Piscinibacter gummiphilus: one gene and its partners. The main gene of each other region encodes a partner of the protein of the gene in region 2 in a complex. Links are inferred from orthologs where the notes say so. Each region holds a gene or a part of one and is shown on either strand. Other genes may lie near its edges.

Region 1 (4,687 bases), 1.4 Mb from region 2 along the record:
GGCCTCGTCCCAGCCGAACGTGGCGGCGTACTGCCGGTTGGCGAAGCGGCAGGCGAAGGTGCCGGCCTCGAAGTAGGCGATGAGCACCGGCACGTTGTCGGCCAGCAGCTGGAACTGGTCGGCGCGATCGCGGGCCACGCCCTCGGCGCGCACGCGGTCGGACACGTCCTGGAAGGTGCACAGGTACCGGGCGCCCTCGGCGTCCCAGCGGGCGCGGCCGTCGAGCCAGGTGCCGTCCGGGGCCTGCGGGGTGCCCTTGAGGACCAGGGTGAGGGCGAAGTCGGCCCGGCGGGGCAGCGCGGCCTGCAGCGCGGCGAGCGAGTCGGGCGTCAGCAGCGCCGACCAGACCCAGCCCGGGTGGGTCTCGTGGGCGATGCCGAGGTGGCGCGTGAACTCCCGGTTGGCCTGCAGCACGGCGCCGTCGTCGGCGAGGCAGGCCAGCAGGCAGGGCCAAGCCTCCGGTTCGGGCAGGTCACGGTCGAGCAACGCTCGGGGCTCGTTCATCGTCTTGTTGTGGGTTGACAGCGAGGTCGATCGGAGCCGCTCTGCCCGCGTGCGGCCCTCGCTCGCTCATGATAACGACGACATTCAGCCTTCGGGGGCCAGAACCTCGCGTGCAAGGCACAGATCGTCCCAGGCCCGCCCCTTGTCCTCGGGATTGCGCAGCAGGTAGGCCGGGTGGTAGGTGACGACCAGCGGCACGCCCTGGTAGCTGTGGACCCGGCCGCGCAGCCGGCCGATGGGCTCGTTGCTGCGCAGCAGGCTCTGCACCGCGAAGCGGCCCATCGCGAGGATCACGCGCGGCTGCACCAGCGCGATCTGCCGCATCAGGAACGGCTCGCACTGGGAGAGTTCCTGCGGTTCCGGGTTGCGGTTGCCCGGTGGCCGGCACTTGACCGTGTTGGCGATGTAGACCTGCCGCTCGGGGCCCGCCTCGTCGCGGGTCAGGCCCAGCGCGCGCAGCATGTTGTCGAGCAGCTGGCCCGACTTGCCGACGAACGGTTCGCCCTGGCGGTCTTCCTGCTCCCCCGGGGCTTCGCCGACGACCATCCAGTGCGCCCGCTCGTTGCCCACGCCGAACACGGTCTGCGTGCGGCCCTGGCACAGGCCGCAGGCCGTGCAGCCGGCGACGGCCTCGCGAAGCGCGGGCCAGTCCATCGTTTCCGTGCCGGTGGGGCGGTCGCCGCGGGCGACGACCTCGATGGCGGGAGGCCGGGCGGCTGGCGCGCGGGGCGCGGGTGCAGGTGCGGGGATGGGCGCCGGTGCCCGGGCCTGAACGGGGGCCGGTGCCGGCTCGGGCGCGGCCTCGGCCACCGCCTCGACGGGCGCAGCCACCTCGGCCCGCGTCCAGACACGGATGCCCATCTCCTCCAGCATCAAGGCCTGGCGTTCGCTGAAACCCATCACTCCCACTCCACCTTCAGGCTCATCACGGCCGCATCCTCCCGGCCCATCTGACCCGGCGGCAGCGGATAGTAGCCGCGGCGCATCCGGATGGGCTGGAACCCGTACCGGGCATACAGCGCCTTCGCTCGTTCATTGCTCACCCGCACCTCCAGCCACAGCATCTGCGCGTGCCGCTCGCGGCACAGGGCCACCAGGCGGTCGAGCATCTCGCGCGCGTGCCCGCGGCCCTGCAGCGGCGGGGCCACGGTGAGGTTCAGCAGGTGCATCTCGTCGACCCCGTCCATCGCCACGAAGTAGCCGAGCAGGGTCTGGCGCGCATCCACCAGCAGCCAGGCGTCGTAGCCCGCCGCGATGGAGTCGATGAAGTTGCCCCGGGTCCAAGGCACCGGGTAGGCCTCGTTCTCGATGGCGAGCACGGCATCGAGGTGCAGCACCGTCATCGGGACCCATTGTCGCCGATCGTCGATCACGGCATTCACGACTTCGCCTCCCGGGCGGCCTCGCGCTCCGCCGTGGTCTGGGCGACCTTGTCGCGCACGTACACGGGCAGCGCGAGCGAGGCATCCACCGCACCACCGGCCGCCCACCGCTGGCGTGCCACGCGCAGCACCGCAGCGGCACGGGAACGGGCCTGCGGCACCTGCCGCGTGGTGGCGGGCAGGTCGAACGCGGCGGCGAACACCGGCAGGCCCGAGCCGGCCACCACGGCCGGCGGGTCGTCGCGCCAGCGGGCGGCCAGCACGGACGGATCGAGCAGTTCGGGCGCCGACAGCACGGCCCAGCCGGCGCCGGACCAGCGGTAGGCCCCGGCATAGACCTGGTCCATGCGGGCGTCCATCGCCACATGCACCACCGCGGCGACCTCGGGGCCCACTTGGTCGCGGGCATCGTCGGCGACGAGCATCAGGCTGTCGACCGGCACGACGGGCTTGCCGGCGCCGAGCGCGAAACCCTGCGCCACCGAGCAGGCCGTGCGCAGGCCGGTGAACGCGCCGGGACCCGCGCCGAACGCGATGGCGTCGACCTGGGCCAGCGCGATGCCGGCCCGGGCCAGCAGGGCCATGGCCTCGGGCACGAGGCGGGCCGACGCGAGCGCCCCCCCGGCCGACTCGTGCACGAAGTCGCCGGACGGCGTGCACAAGGCCAGGCTCAGCAGGTCGGTCGAGGTGTCGAAGGCCAGCAGCGTGTTCGTTGTCGTCATTTTCAGAAGTCTAGGCCATGCGATCATCGATCCATGCCCATCACGCCCTTCTTCCGGCGCACGGCGCTGCCGCTGTGCCTGCTCGCCACCGCCCTGCCCGCCCTCGCCGGTCCCACCCCGCTCCCCCCCGAAGTCGACGCCGCCCTCGCCCGCGCGCAGGTGCCCCGGGACAGCCTCGTGGCCCTCGTGCAGGAGGTGGGACAGCCGGCGAACCGGCTCGCGTGGCAGCCGCACCAGCCCGTCAATCCGGCGTCGCTCCAGAAGCTGCTGACCACGAGCGCGGCGCTCGACCTGCTGGGGCCGGCCTGGTCGTGGACCACGCCCGTGTGGATCCAGGGCGAGCTCACCGACGGCGTCCTCAAGGGCTCGCTGGTCATCAAGGGCAGCGGCGACCCGAAGCTGGTGGTGGAGCGGCTGTGGCTGCTGCTGCGGCGCGTGCAGCAGCTCGGGGTGCGCGACATCCAGGGCGACATCGTGCTCGACCGCTCGGCCTTCGCGGTGCCACTCCACGACCCGGCGGCGTTCGACGGCGAGCCGTACCGCCCGTCGAACGCGGGGCCCGACGCGCTGATGCTCAACTACAAGTCGGTCACCTACACGTTCACGCCGCAGCCGGCGCGCAACGTGGCGCTGGTGGCTGCGGACATCCCGCTCGCGGGCGTGCGGGTGGACACCACGGTGCCGCTGCTCAAGGGCCCCTGCGACGACTGGCGGGGCGACTTGCGGGCCGACTTCACCGACCCGGCCCGCGTGCGTTTCGCGGGCGGCTACGCGGCGAGCTGCGGCGAGCGGCAGTGGCCCACGGCCTACGCCGATCCGAAGGCCTACAACGAACGGGCGCTGACGGGTCTGTGGCGCGAGCTGGGCGGAAAGCTGTCGGGCCGCGTGCGCGACGGTGCGGCACCGGCCACGCCGCCCACGTTCGAGGTCACCTCCGAGCCGCTCGCCGAAACCATCCGCGACATCAACAAGTTCAGCAACAACGTGATGGCGCAGCAGCTGTTCCTCACGCTCGGCGCCACGCAGCGTGGCACCGGTTCGCCCGACCAGTCGCGCGACGTGGTGCGGCAGTGGCTGGTGGACCGCTTCGGCGACAACGTGGCGGGCACGGTGGTCGAGAACGGGTCGGGGCTGTCGCGGGATTCGCGCGTCACCGCGCAGTTGCTGGCCCGCGTGCTGCAGGCCGCGTGGGCGGGCCCGGCGATGTCCGAGCTGATGAGTTCACTGCCGGTGAGCGGCATCGACGGCACGATGCGCCGCACCCGCAACGCCAACACGGGCCGCGCCCACCTGAAGACCGGCTCGCTGCGGGACGTGACCGGCATCGCCGGCTACGTGCTCGCGAACTCGGGGCGGCGCTACGTGGTGGTGGGGGTGATCAACCACCCCAACGCCGCGGCGGCCCGGCCTGCGCTCGAAGCGCTGGTCAAGTGGACCGCCGCCGACTGACGACGATCAGAGCGGGTTCGCGCGGATGCGCTGCAGGGCCGTCTGTCCCAGCAGGCCGTGGGTGATGGTGCCGTACTGCATGCGGCCGGCCCACAGGTAGTAGATCGGGCTGGCCGTCGTGACGTCGGTCGTCTTGCAGGTGTCCAGGTCGGCGTCCGGCGTGGGCGCGCCGGCCGTCTGGCAGGCCGCCGCCACGCGGTTGGTGATCGCGTTGTAGGCCGCGCCGCTGTTGAGGTAGTACGAGTTCACCAGTTGGTCGACCTCGACGATGGCACCGCTGCGGCCACCACCGCCCGGGACCAGCGACATGCGCGCGTTCAGCCCGTCGTTGAAGGCGGTGGACATCTCGTACAGCAGGTTGGCGTCGTAGCCCTCGGCCACGACGACGGGCGCGGTGTTCAGGTACGGCACGGTGGTGATGAGGATGCGCGCGCCGGTGGCGATCGTGTTCAGCACCACGTCGCCGAGCGCCTCGCCCCGCTTCTCCGCGGCGGTGATCATCGCCTCGCGGTCGGCGGCGTTGGGCGTCTTGTTCGTGCCCACGATGGCCAGCAGGTCGTGCGAGCCGACCATCAGCGTGACCAGGTCGTTCTGGTTGAGCGCCGGCGACACGCCGGCCAGGGCCGCCGC
Region 2 (4,750 bases):
CGCGAGGCTTGCGTGCGGGCCTGCTTCGAACGGATCTGGTACGCGGCGCGGATCTTCTCCTCGGCCAGCGCGGTGACCTTGCCGATGAAGGCTTCGTCCTTGGCGGGCGCTTGCCAGTCCCAGGCCGGCTTGCCGGCGTCGCGCACGAGTTCGTTGATCGCGGCGATGGCGATGTTGCCCTGCTGGTGGCCGAACACCACGCCGCCGAGCATGATCTCTTCGCTCAGCTGCTGGGCTTCCGATTCCACCATCAGCACGGCGGCTTCGGTGCCGGCGACGACGAGGTCCATCTTCGAGTCGAGCAGCTGGGTCTTGCCCGGGTTCAGCACGTACTCGCCGTTGATGTAGCCCACGCGCGCGGCGCCGATGGGGCCGTTGAACGGGATGCCGGAGATGGCGAGCGCGGCGCTCGAGCCGATCAGCGCGGCGATGTCGGCCGACACTTCGGGGTTCAGCGACAGCACGTGCACGACGACCTGGACTTCGTTGTAGAAGCCTTCGGGGAACAGCGGGCGCAGCGGGCGGTCGATCAGGCGCGAGGTCAGCGTCTCGAGTTCGCTCGGGCGGCCTTCACGCTTGAAGAAGCTGCCGGGGATCTTGCCGGCGGCGTAGGTCTTCTCGATGTAGTCGACGGTCAGCGGGAAGAAGTCCTGGCCCGGCTTCGGGTTCTTGGCGCCCACGACGGTGGCGAGGATCACGGTGTCCTCGATGTCGACGATCACGGCACCGCCGGACTGGCGGGCGATCTCACCGGTCTCGAGCACGACCTTGTGCTGACCCCATTGGAACGTCTTCGTGACCTTGTTGAACATGCTCATGCTTTTCTCCTTTGTGTACCGGCGCCGGTGGGGTGGCGCCTGGCCCCTGGAGCAACCACGTCATCCTGGCGCGATGCCATTCCATGGCCGCTCTGCGGGTGAGCGGCGATGGAATGACACATCGTCATCGGTGGATGGCGGAACTCCAAAACAAAGAGCCTGTGCTGGCGATCCCAGACAGGCTCTTTTCGGAACTCATGAAGCGACAGCGACGGAAACGGCTCGCGACGAAGGCTTCACGAGTTCCCGTGCGATTACTTGCGCAGACCCAGCTTCTGGATCAGGGCCGTGTAGCGGTCGGCGTCACGGTCCTTCAGGTAGGCCAGCAGGCTCTTGCGGGTGTTGACCATCTTCAGCAGACCGCGGCGACCATGGTGGTCCTTCAGGTGGGTCTTGAAGTGGGGGGTCAGCTCGTTGATGCGGGCGGTCAGCAGGGCGACCTGGACTTCGGGGGACCCGGTGTCGTTGGCGCTGCGGGCGTTGGCCTTGACGATCTCGGCCTTTTGTTCGGTGGTGGACATCTGTGTGTTTCCAGAAATACCCGTCGCGGCCAATGAAAACGGCCTGCGGTTTCGGGTGGGTTGACTTGCGGTAGCGGGGGAAACCTCCCCGCGCCGTGCGGATTGCCAGCGCCCGGAAGAGCGCAAAGCCCGTCGATTGTAGCGGAAACCTGCAGCCCCTCCCGGAAGGCCTTCTCACGGACTTCCGGAAAAAAGTTTCGGAACGGGGTCGGAACGCCGGATTTCAAGTCCCTTGAAAGCCCTCCGGACGCTCCAAATTCGGAGCCATGGCGTGCTGCACGGTGCAGCGGCTACCCCGAAACGAAGATTCCTGGAGTTCCCCATGTTCGTGTTCCCCGCCCCCGTTTCCGTGTCCCGCCGTGCCGCCGCTTCGAGCCGGCTGCTGGACCAGCTGTTCTCCGAGCGCGTCACCGCGCCGTCGGCCCCCACCTCCCGCACCCCGGCGCTGGACGTGTCCGAGACCGACACCGCCTTTTCGCTCGCCTTCGAGGTGCCGGGCACCACCCGCGAGTTGCTGAAGGTGTCCGTGCAGGGCCGCCGCGTGGTGCTCGAGACCGCCACGGCCGAAGCGGCTGCCGCGACCGAAACCCCCACCGACACCCCGCGCGTGCTGTACCGCGAGCGCGCCGAGGCCCGCTACGCCCGCACCGTGGTGCTGCCGTCCGAGGTGGACCCGGCCAGCGCGTCGGCCCGGTTCGACAACGGGGTGCTGACCCTGTCGCTGTCGAAGAAGGTGCCCACCGGCGCCACTCAGGTCGCGATCGGCTGAACCTCGATGGGTTGAACCTCGGTGAGCGGCCAGCGGGGCCGCACGTCGAACCCCTGGTCGAAGCCGGGGACGGCGCCCCGCTGAAGCCGCATCGCCGCGGCGAGCGCGATCATCGCGCCGTTGTCGGTGCACAGCGCCAGCTCCGGGTAGTGCACCCGGACCTGGCGCTTGGCACATTGGGCGTTCAGCTGCTCGCGCAGCATCGTGTTCGCCCCCACCCCACCCGCCACCACGAGGCGCCTGAGCCCGGTCTGCTTGAGCGCGGCGATGGACTTGCGAACGAGCACGTCCACGATGGCCTCCTGCGTGGCCGCGGCGATGTTCGCCTTGTCCTGCTCGCAGACATTGGTGCCGAGCTTGAGCACCTGGGTGCGCACGGCGGTCTTGAGGCCGGCGAACGAGAAGTCGAGGTTGCCGCTGTGCAGCAGCGGGCGCGGCAGCGAATAGGCGGACGCGTCGCCGAAGGCGGCCAGGCGCGCCAGCACCGGCCCGCCCGGGTAGCCGAGGCCCAGCAGCTTGGCCGACTTGTCGAAGGCCTCGCCGGCGGCATCGTCGATGGACTCGCCCAGCAGCTCGTACTGGCCCACGTCGTCCACCCGCATCAGCTGGGTGTGGCCGCCCGACACGAGCAGCGCCACGAACGGGAATTCCGGCGGGTCGCTCGCGAGGAACGGGGACAGCAGGTGCCCTTCCAGGTGGTGCACACCGAACACGGGCTTGCCGAGCGCGGCCGCCAGCGAGCAGGCGACGCCCGCCCCCACCAGCAGCGCCCCGGCGAGGCCCGGACCGCGGGTGAAGGCGACCACGTCGATCTCGGCGAGGTCGACGCCCGCCTCGGCCAGCACCTGGCGGGTGAGCGGCACGACCCGGCGGATGTGGTCGCGCGAGGCCAGCTCGGGCACCACGCCGCCATAGGCCTGGTGCATGTCGATCTGGCTGTGCAGGGCGTGGGCCCGCAGTTTCGGAACCCCTGTCGGCGTGGCCTCGACCACGGCCACCCCGGTTTCGTCGCACGACGATTCGACACCCAAGACCTTCATGGGCCGATTGTAACAAGGGCGGCCGTCGCGACTTTCGTCTGAAAACGCTTTCACTTTGTCACACAGACGAGTCAGTGTTTTCCCGAGAATGCGGGCGACACCCGATCGTCCGATGTCGGACAAGGCCCTACGCTTAGGGGGTCCAGGAGTCTCCGCCTCGACGCGGCGACTCAGCAGAACCAGGGATCCTCTCGTTGGGGAACAGAATGAAAGAATACCGACTCACCTCGTGGCCCGAACTCCCGGCCCCGTACCAGGGCTCCGCCTACCGGCGGATGGTGAGTGACATGTCTCATCGCTACGTCTCGCTGTCCCAGCTGGTGACGAGCAGCGGCGTGCGCCGCCAGGACGTGCGCCAGTTCCTCGACTCCCTCGATTCCCGTGGCGTGCTGACCGAACGCGAGCTGTTCGTGTCCGACACCCTCCTCGATTCAGTGCGCCCGCTCGGCAACTGGATCCGCCGCAAGTTCAACCTGTCGCACGGCAGCCGCTGAACCGCACCCGCTCCCGCAGAAGCCCGCCGCGTGCGGGCTTTTTCACGCCCGGGCGCCCTCCTCTGGCGCGGATGTTGCTCGCCCTCGCGGCATGAACCCGACGCGCCCCTCCACCGCCGCGCTGCGCATCGTCATCGTCGCCCCCGACTCGCTGCTGGCCGACGGCACGGACACGCGGGCGGTGACCGAGGCCGAGCGCTCGCGGTCGCTGCGCATCGGGCTGCTCGAGAACGGCTACAACATCGTCGCGGTGCTGCCGGCCGACGTGTTCCTCCCGGACCGCCTCGCCCAGATCGCCCCCGACATGATCATCGTGGACGCCGAAAGCCAGGCGCGCGACACGCTGGAGCACGTGGTGCTCGCGACACGCGACGCCCGCCGCCCCATCGTGCTGTTCACGGAAGACGAGGACACCTCCCATGTCGGTGCGGCCATCGCCGCCGGCGTCACCGCGTACGTGGTGGCCGGCATGGCGCCCGACCGCGTCAAGCCGGTGCTCGAGGTCGCCCTCGCCCGCTTCGAGCATGAGGAAGGCCTGCGCCGCGAGCTGGCGGACGCGCGCACCGAGCTGTCGGAACGCAAGGTGATCGACCGCGCGAAGGGCTTGCTGATCAAGGCGCACGGCCTGACCGAGGACGCCGCGTACGCCCGCCTGCGCAAGACCGCGATGGACAAGGGCCTGCGCCTGGCCGACGTGGCCCAGCGACTGATCGACGTCAGCGACCTGCTCGCCTGATTGGGTGCACTGCAGCACCGTTCGGGTGCGGCACACGTCGAAAACAGCTGGCACAGCGTTTGCAAATGAACCGGCAGAGGATCAACGGCGATCCTCGACATTGACACCAGACAGCACCAACGGCGGTGCTGAACGGTTCGGACGACGGCGTCCCCACCCTCCCGGGCTCACCCCCGACGAGACGTGCGGACGCCTTTTTGTTTTTGTCCCCTGCGTTGCAGACCACCGAGACCTTTCCGCCATGACCGACCACACCGATCGAAAGAACCTCATGAGCCGCCGAACCCTGATCAAGGCCGCCGCCGCCTCCAGCGCCACCGGCATGCTGCCGGGACTGCAATCCGCCGTGTATGCCGCCGGCTCGGACAAGCC
Region 3 (4,892 bases), 140 kb from region 2 along the record:
TCGTGGGCGGCGTGGCCGAGATGACGCGCAGCAAGTTCACGCTGTTCAACGTGGTGGGCGCGGTGGTCTGGGTGGGCGGCATCGTCACGGCCGGCTACGTGTTCGGCAACATCCCGTGGGTCAAGGAAAACCTCGACAAGATCATCTGGGCGGCGATCTTCATTCCCGGGCTGCTCGTGCTGTTCGGGGCCTGGAAGGCGAAGCGGAAGGCGGCGGCTGCGGCGGCCGCGGCTGTTTAAAACAAGATGTCATCCCGGCGGAGGCCGGGCCCTTCGGCGGACGCCCAGGGCCCCGGCCTTCGCCGGGGCGACATGTTTTTTCCGCGTGCCGGCTTCAAAGCTGCCGCGTGCGCGCGAGCGGCGGGTTCTTGGCGAAGTACCGCTTGATGCCCGTGGCCAGCGCCTCCACCAGTTCCTGCTGGTAGCCCGCATCCCGCAGTTTCGACTCCTCCTCCGGGTTCGAGATGAACGCCGTCTCGACCAGGATGGACGGGATGTCCGGCGCCTTCAGCACCGCGAAGCCGGCCTGCTCCACCTTCGCCTTGTGGAGCCGGCCCACCTTTCCGATCTGGCCCAGCACCTCGCCGCCGAGCTTCATGCTGTCCTTGATCTGGGCGGACGTGCTCATGTCGAGCATCGCGCGCATCACCGTGCTGTCCTTCGCCTTGAAGTTGACGCCGCCCACGATGTCGGACGCGTTTTCCTTGCTGGCCATCCACCGGGCTGCCGCGCTGGTGGCACCGCCCTGCGACAGCGCGAACACCGAGGCGCCCCGCGCCTGCGGGTTCAGGAACGCGTCGGCATGGATGGACACGAACAGGTCGGCCTGCACGCGGCGTGCCTTGCGCACGCGCTCGTGCAGCGGCACGAAGAAGTCGGCGTCGCGCGTGAGCATGGCCCGCATGCCGGGCTCGGCGTTGAGCTTGTCGCGCAGCTTCATGGCCACCGACAGCACCACGTCCTTCTCGCGCAGGCCGCTCGGGCCGATGGCGCCCGGGTCCTCGCCGCCATGGCCGGGGTCGAGCGCGACGATGATCAGGCGGTCGATCTTCTCCTGCGTCATGGGCGACGGCTTCTGGGCGATCACCGGCGGTGCGGGCACGGGCGGCGCCACGGGACCCGGCGGGGTGGCCGGGGGCGTGGGTGTCTTGCCCACGCGGCCGATGAACTCGCCCAGCGCGTCCTGCACGGCCTCGGCGGCCTTCTGCTCGGCGCTCTGCTTCTCGTTGATGAGCGCGAGCAGCGGGTCAGCCTCGTGCACCGGGTGCAGGTCGAAGACGAGCCGGTGCTGGTACGCCGCGGCCGGCTCCAGCGTGAAGAGCTGCGGCGCGGTGGCCTGCTTCAGGTCCAGCACGAGGCGCACCACGCGGGGCTGGTTCTGGCCCACGCGCACGCCGGCGATGTACGGGTCGTCGGCATGCACCTTGCCCACCAGCTCGCGCAGCTTCGGGCTGAGTTCGAGGCCGTCGATGTCGATCACGAGGCGGCGCGGGTTGTCGGCCATGAAGTGCTTGACCGACAGCACCGTGTCGGACTCGAGCGTCACGCGGGTGTATTCGTCGGCGGGCCACACGCGCACGGCCACGAGGCTGGCGCCGAACGCGAGTTCGGCGGTGCCGAGCGACAGCACGACGCTGCCGAGCGCCTGGAGCGCGGTGCGGCGCTTCAAGGCAGCAGCTCCTGGCCGAGGGGGGTGCAGGCGGTGAAGGTCACGCGGCGTTCGTCTCCGTCGAGTGGGACAAGTTCCATCCGCAGGTCGGGTTCGGGCAGCAGACCCTCGGCCTTCTCGGGCCACTCGGCGAGCTTGAGTCCCTGGCTGGCGAACACGTCGCGGAAGCCTGCGTCTTCGAATTCCTGCGGGTCGTTGAAGCGGTAGAAATCGAAGTGCCAGGCCGTGAAACCCTCCAGCGGGTAGGCTTCCATCACCGCGTAGGTGGGACTCTTGATGCGGCCGGTGACGCCCAGCGCCTGCAGCAGGTGGCGTGCGAAAGTGGTCTTGCCGGCGCCGAGGGTGCCGTGCAGTTCGACGAACGCCCGGCGAAGCGCCGGCCGGGCCGCGAGAAGGGCTGCGGACTGCTGGCACGCGGCCTCGTCGGGCCACGCCTGGGTGCGGGTTTCTAGAATCGGCAAATGTCGGACGCCCGGAACATGGATCAGGTGGGGGACCCCGCCGCGCTGGTGGAACAGCTGCGCGGCTGGGCGCGTTCGCTCGGATTTTCCCAGATCGGCGTGGCGGATGTGGATCTGTCCTCGGCCGAACCGGGACTTTTGGCCTGGCTCGACCACGGTTTCCACGGCTCGATGGCCTACATGGCCACCCACGGCCTCAAGCGCGCGCGGCCCGCCGAGCTGGTGCCGGGCACCGTGCGGGTCATCACGGCGCGCATGGACTACCTGCCTCGCACGCGCCACGACGGCGACAACGACTGGCAGGCCGTCGAATGGGCGCACCTCGCACGGCCGGAGAACGCGGGCGTGTCCACGTACGCCCGCGGCCGCGACTACCACAAGGTGTTGCGCAACCGGCTGCAGAAGCTCGCCGACCGCCTCGCCGAGGCCGTGGGGCCGCTGGGCCACCGCGTCTTCACCGACTCGGCGCCGGTGCTGGAGGTGGAGCTCGCCTCGCGCAGCGGCATCGGCTGGCGCGGCAAGCACACCCTCACGCTGCACCGCGAGGCGGGCTCGATGTTCTTCCTCGGCGAGATCTACATCGACCTGCCGCTGCCGCTGTCCGAACCCGTGACCCCGCACTGCGGCTCGTGTTCGGCCTGCATCGACGTGTGCCCCACGCGAGCCATCGTCGCGCCCTACCGCGTGGACGCCCGCCGTTGCATCTCGTACCTGACGATCGAACACGACGGCGCGATCCCCGAAGACCTGCGCCCGCTGATCGGCAACCGCATCTACGGCTGCGACGACTGCCAGCTGGTGTGCCCCTGGAACAAGTACGCCCAGCGCAGCACCCTGCCCGACTTCGACCCGCGCGCCCCGCTGCTGCATCCCACGCTGCTGCAGCTCTGGGCCTGGACCGAGGCCGACTTCCTCCGCCACACGGAAGGCGGCCCCATCCGCCGCATCGGCTACGAACGCTGGCGGCGCAACCTCGCGGTGGGCCTGGGCAACGCGCTGCGGGCCGACCCGTCGCTCGCGGACGTGCGCGCCGCGCTCGAAGCGGCCCGCGACGCCGCCTCGCCCCTCGTGCAGGAGCACATCGACTGGGCCCTCAGGTGACCCAACCCAGGACGGCGATCCACCACGGAATCGTCACCATGCCGAGCAGGATCGACAGCGACACGAGCCCGGCCACGAAGGCCCCGTCGCCGCCCATGCGGGCCGCCAGCACGTAGGCGCTGGACGCCGTCGGCATCGACGCGAACAGCACGAGGATCAGCCGCTGCTCGGGCGACAGCGCGAACAGCAGCGCGAGCCCGATGCCCACGAGCGGCAGGATGGCGTGGCGGATGCCGATGAAGGCCGTGGTCAGCATCGGCGACGCCTTGAGACCGCCCAGCTTCAGGCCCGCCCCCACGGCCAGCAGGCCCACCGGCAGCGCGGCCACGCCGATGCGCTGCAGCGTGGTGCCCACCGCTTCGGGGAAGGTCACCCCCGCGAGGTTGGCTGCGAGGCCCAGCAAGGTCGCGACGATCAGCGGGTTGCGGATGATCTCGCGGGCGTACGAATGCCCGCCGTGGCGCGCGAGCGGCCACACGGCCGCCACGTTGCAGATGGGCACGCCGATGGCCAGCAGCAGTGCCATCCAGGCCACCCCCGTGGGGCCGCCCAGGCGCTCGGCCAGCGCCAGCGCGATGAAGGAATTGAAGCGGAACGCCACCTGTGCGCCCGATGCATGCAGCCGCGCGTCCACGCCCGGCCAGAGCTTCACCGCGAACGCGAGCGCGATGCCGCAGGCGAGCAGCGCGACCCCGCCCAGCGTGAGGCTCAGCGTCTGCGTCGGCTGCAGCGGGCTGCGCATCACCGAGTTGAACAGCAGCACCGGGAACAGCAGGTAGTACACCAGCTGCTCGGCGGCCTCCCACACGGGCCGGTTCAGCGCCGTCCACCGGCACAGGCAGAAGCCGCAGACGATCAGCAGGAAGTCGGGAAGCAACAACAGCGCGGTGGACATCGGCCCAGTGTGCCAGCGCCCGGGCTGCGTAGTTTCCACAGTCAGGAAGGCCCCGGGACCCGTGCAACATGGTCCGTGACGGCTCGACCCCGGATCCTCGTTTCATGGGCGATACTGCCCGGAGACCGGCCCGCTCGACCCTTGGCGCCCGCTGCAGGGCAGGCGCCACCCACGGTTCCTCTTCATCTGTTGTTTCAGGAGTTCCGCATGCAACGCCGTACCCTCGTCGCCACCGCCGCCCTCGCCCTCTTCAGCGCCTCCGGCGCGTGGGCCCAGGCCGCCTACCCGACCAAGCCCGTGCGCCTCGTCGTGCCGTTCGCCCCCGGCGGCACCACCGACATCATCGCGCGCGTGCTCTCCGAGAAGCTGAACGGGCCGCTGGGCCAGACCGTCATCGTCGAGAACAAGGCCGGTGGCGGCGGCTCGATCGGCGCGAACGAGATCGCGCGCTCGCCGGCCGACGGCTACACGCTCGGCATCGCCACCGTGTCCACCACCGCGTCGAACCCGGCCATCAACCCGAAGATCGGCTACAACCCGATCACCGACTTCACGCAGATCATCAACGTGGCGGCCACGCCCAACGTGATCGCCGTGCACCCGAGCTTCCCCGCGAAGGACTACAAGGGCTTCATCGCCGAGCTGAAGAAGAACCCCGGCAAGTACTCGTACGCCACGTCGGGCACCGGCGGCATCGGGCACATGCAGTTCGAGCTCTACAAGAGCCTCACGAACACCTTCGTCACGCACATCCCGTACCGCGGCGC

What was found.
Region 1: the proteins of tsaD (region 2) and tsaB are in contact, whole or in part, in a solved structure (PDB 4WQ4), measured with the Escherichia coli proteins. The link is inferred for Piscinibacter gummiphilus from one-to-one orthologs.
Region 3: the proteins of tsaD (region 2) and tsaE are in contact, whole or in part, in a crystal structure (PDB 6N9A), measured with the Thermotoga maritima proteins. The link is inferred for Piscinibacter gummiphilus from one-to-one orthologs. Residues at the interface, in WP_004082750.1 of Thermotoga maritima: Cys10, Asp11, Arg49, His50, Leu82, Gly84, Gly135, Gly136, Glu154, Thr155, Leu156, Asp157, Asp158, Ser159, Glu162, Asp165, Lys166, Arg169, Leu170, Tyr175, Lys213, Thr214, Leu217, Tyr218, Gln221, Arg222, Asn324; in WP_004082108.1 of Thermotoga maritima: Leu37, Gly38, Lys46, Lys57, Val59, Lys60, Ser61, Thr63, Phe64, Thr65, Leu66, Met67, Val69, Pro71, Tyr82, Arg83, Leu84, Asp86, Asp88, Phe89, Asp93, Ile128, Asp130, Glu131, Arg134.

The regions. Positions count from the first base shown.
Region 1 is NZ_CP015118.1:653,564-658,250, reverse strand. What follows is about bases 746-3,539. They hold tsaB (tRNA (adenosine(37)-N6)-threonylcarbamoyltransferase complex dimerization subunit type 1 TsaB), read right to left. Parts: upstream 2,609-3,539; coding sequence 1,883-2,608; downstream 746-1,882. Other genes in these bases: dacB (D-alanyl-D-alanine carboxypeptidase/D-alanyl-D-alanine endopeptidase), read left to right, coding at 2,642-3,539; rimI (ribosomal protein S18-alanine N-acetyltransferase), read right to left, coding at 1,404-1,847; A4W93_RS02970 (uracil-DNA glycosylase), read right to left, coding at 746-1,404. Outside these bases: A4W93_RS02975 (putative bifunctional diguanylate cyclase/phosphodiesterase), read right to left, coding at 1-504; more of A4W93_RS02970, read right to left, coding at 589-745; more of dacB, read left to right, coding at 3,540-4,057; A4W93_RS02950 (SGNH/GDSL hydrolase family protein), read right to left, coding at 4,064-4,687. UniProt on the Escherichia coli protein: Required for the formation of a threonylcarbamoyl group on adenosine at position 37 (t(6)A37) in tRNAs that read codons beginning with adenine.
Region 2 is NZ_CP015118.1:2,082,262-2,087,011, reverse strand. The notes cover bases 1,120-3,976. They hold tsaD (tRNA (adenosine(37)-N6)-threonylcarbamoyltransferase complex transferase subunit TsaD), read right to left. Parts: upstream 3,149-3,976; coding sequence 2,090-3,148; downstream 1,120-2,089. Other genes in these bases: A4W93_RS09455 (ANTAR domain-containing response regulator), read left to right, coding at 3,734-3,976; A4W93_RS09460 (hypothetical protein), read left to right, coding at 3,436-3,642; A4W93_RS09470 (Hsp20/alpha crystallin family protein), read left to right, coding at 1,662-2,108; rpsO (30S ribosomal protein S15), read right to left, coding at 1,120-1,339. Also shown: pnp (polyribonucleotide nucleotidyltransferase), read right to left, coding at 1-818; more of rpsO, read right to left, coding at 1,073-1,119; more of A4W93_RS09455, read left to right, coding at 3,977-4,378; A4W93_RS09450 (CmpA/NrtA family ABC transporter substrate-binding protein), read left to right, coding at 4,650-4,750.
Region 3 is NZ_CP015118.1:1,945,232-1,950,123, reverse strand. Bases 398-3,396 are described here. They hold tsaE (tRNA (adenosine(37)-N6)-threonylcarbamoyltransferase complex ATPase subunit type 1 TsaE), read right to left. Parts: upstream 2,130-3,396; coding sequence 1,665-2,129; downstream 398-1,664. Other genes in these bases: A4W93_RS08870 (AEC family transporter), read right to left, coding at 3,223-3,396; queG (tRNA epoxyqueuosine(34) reductase QueG), read left to right, coding at 2,130-3,230; A4W93_RS08885 (N-acetylmuramoyl-L-alanine amidase), read right to left, coding at 398-1,668. In the rest of the region: A4W93_RS08890 (DedA family protein), read left to right, coding at 1-239; more of A4W93_RS08885, read right to left, coding at 334-397; more of A4W93_RS08870, read right to left, coding at 3,397-4,125; A4W93_RS30345 (tripartite tricarboxylate transporter substrate binding protein BugE), read left to right, coding at 4,333-4,892. UniProt on the Escherichia coli protein: Required for the formation of a threonylcarbamoyl group on adenosine at position 37 (t(6)A37) in tRNAs that read codons beginning with adenine.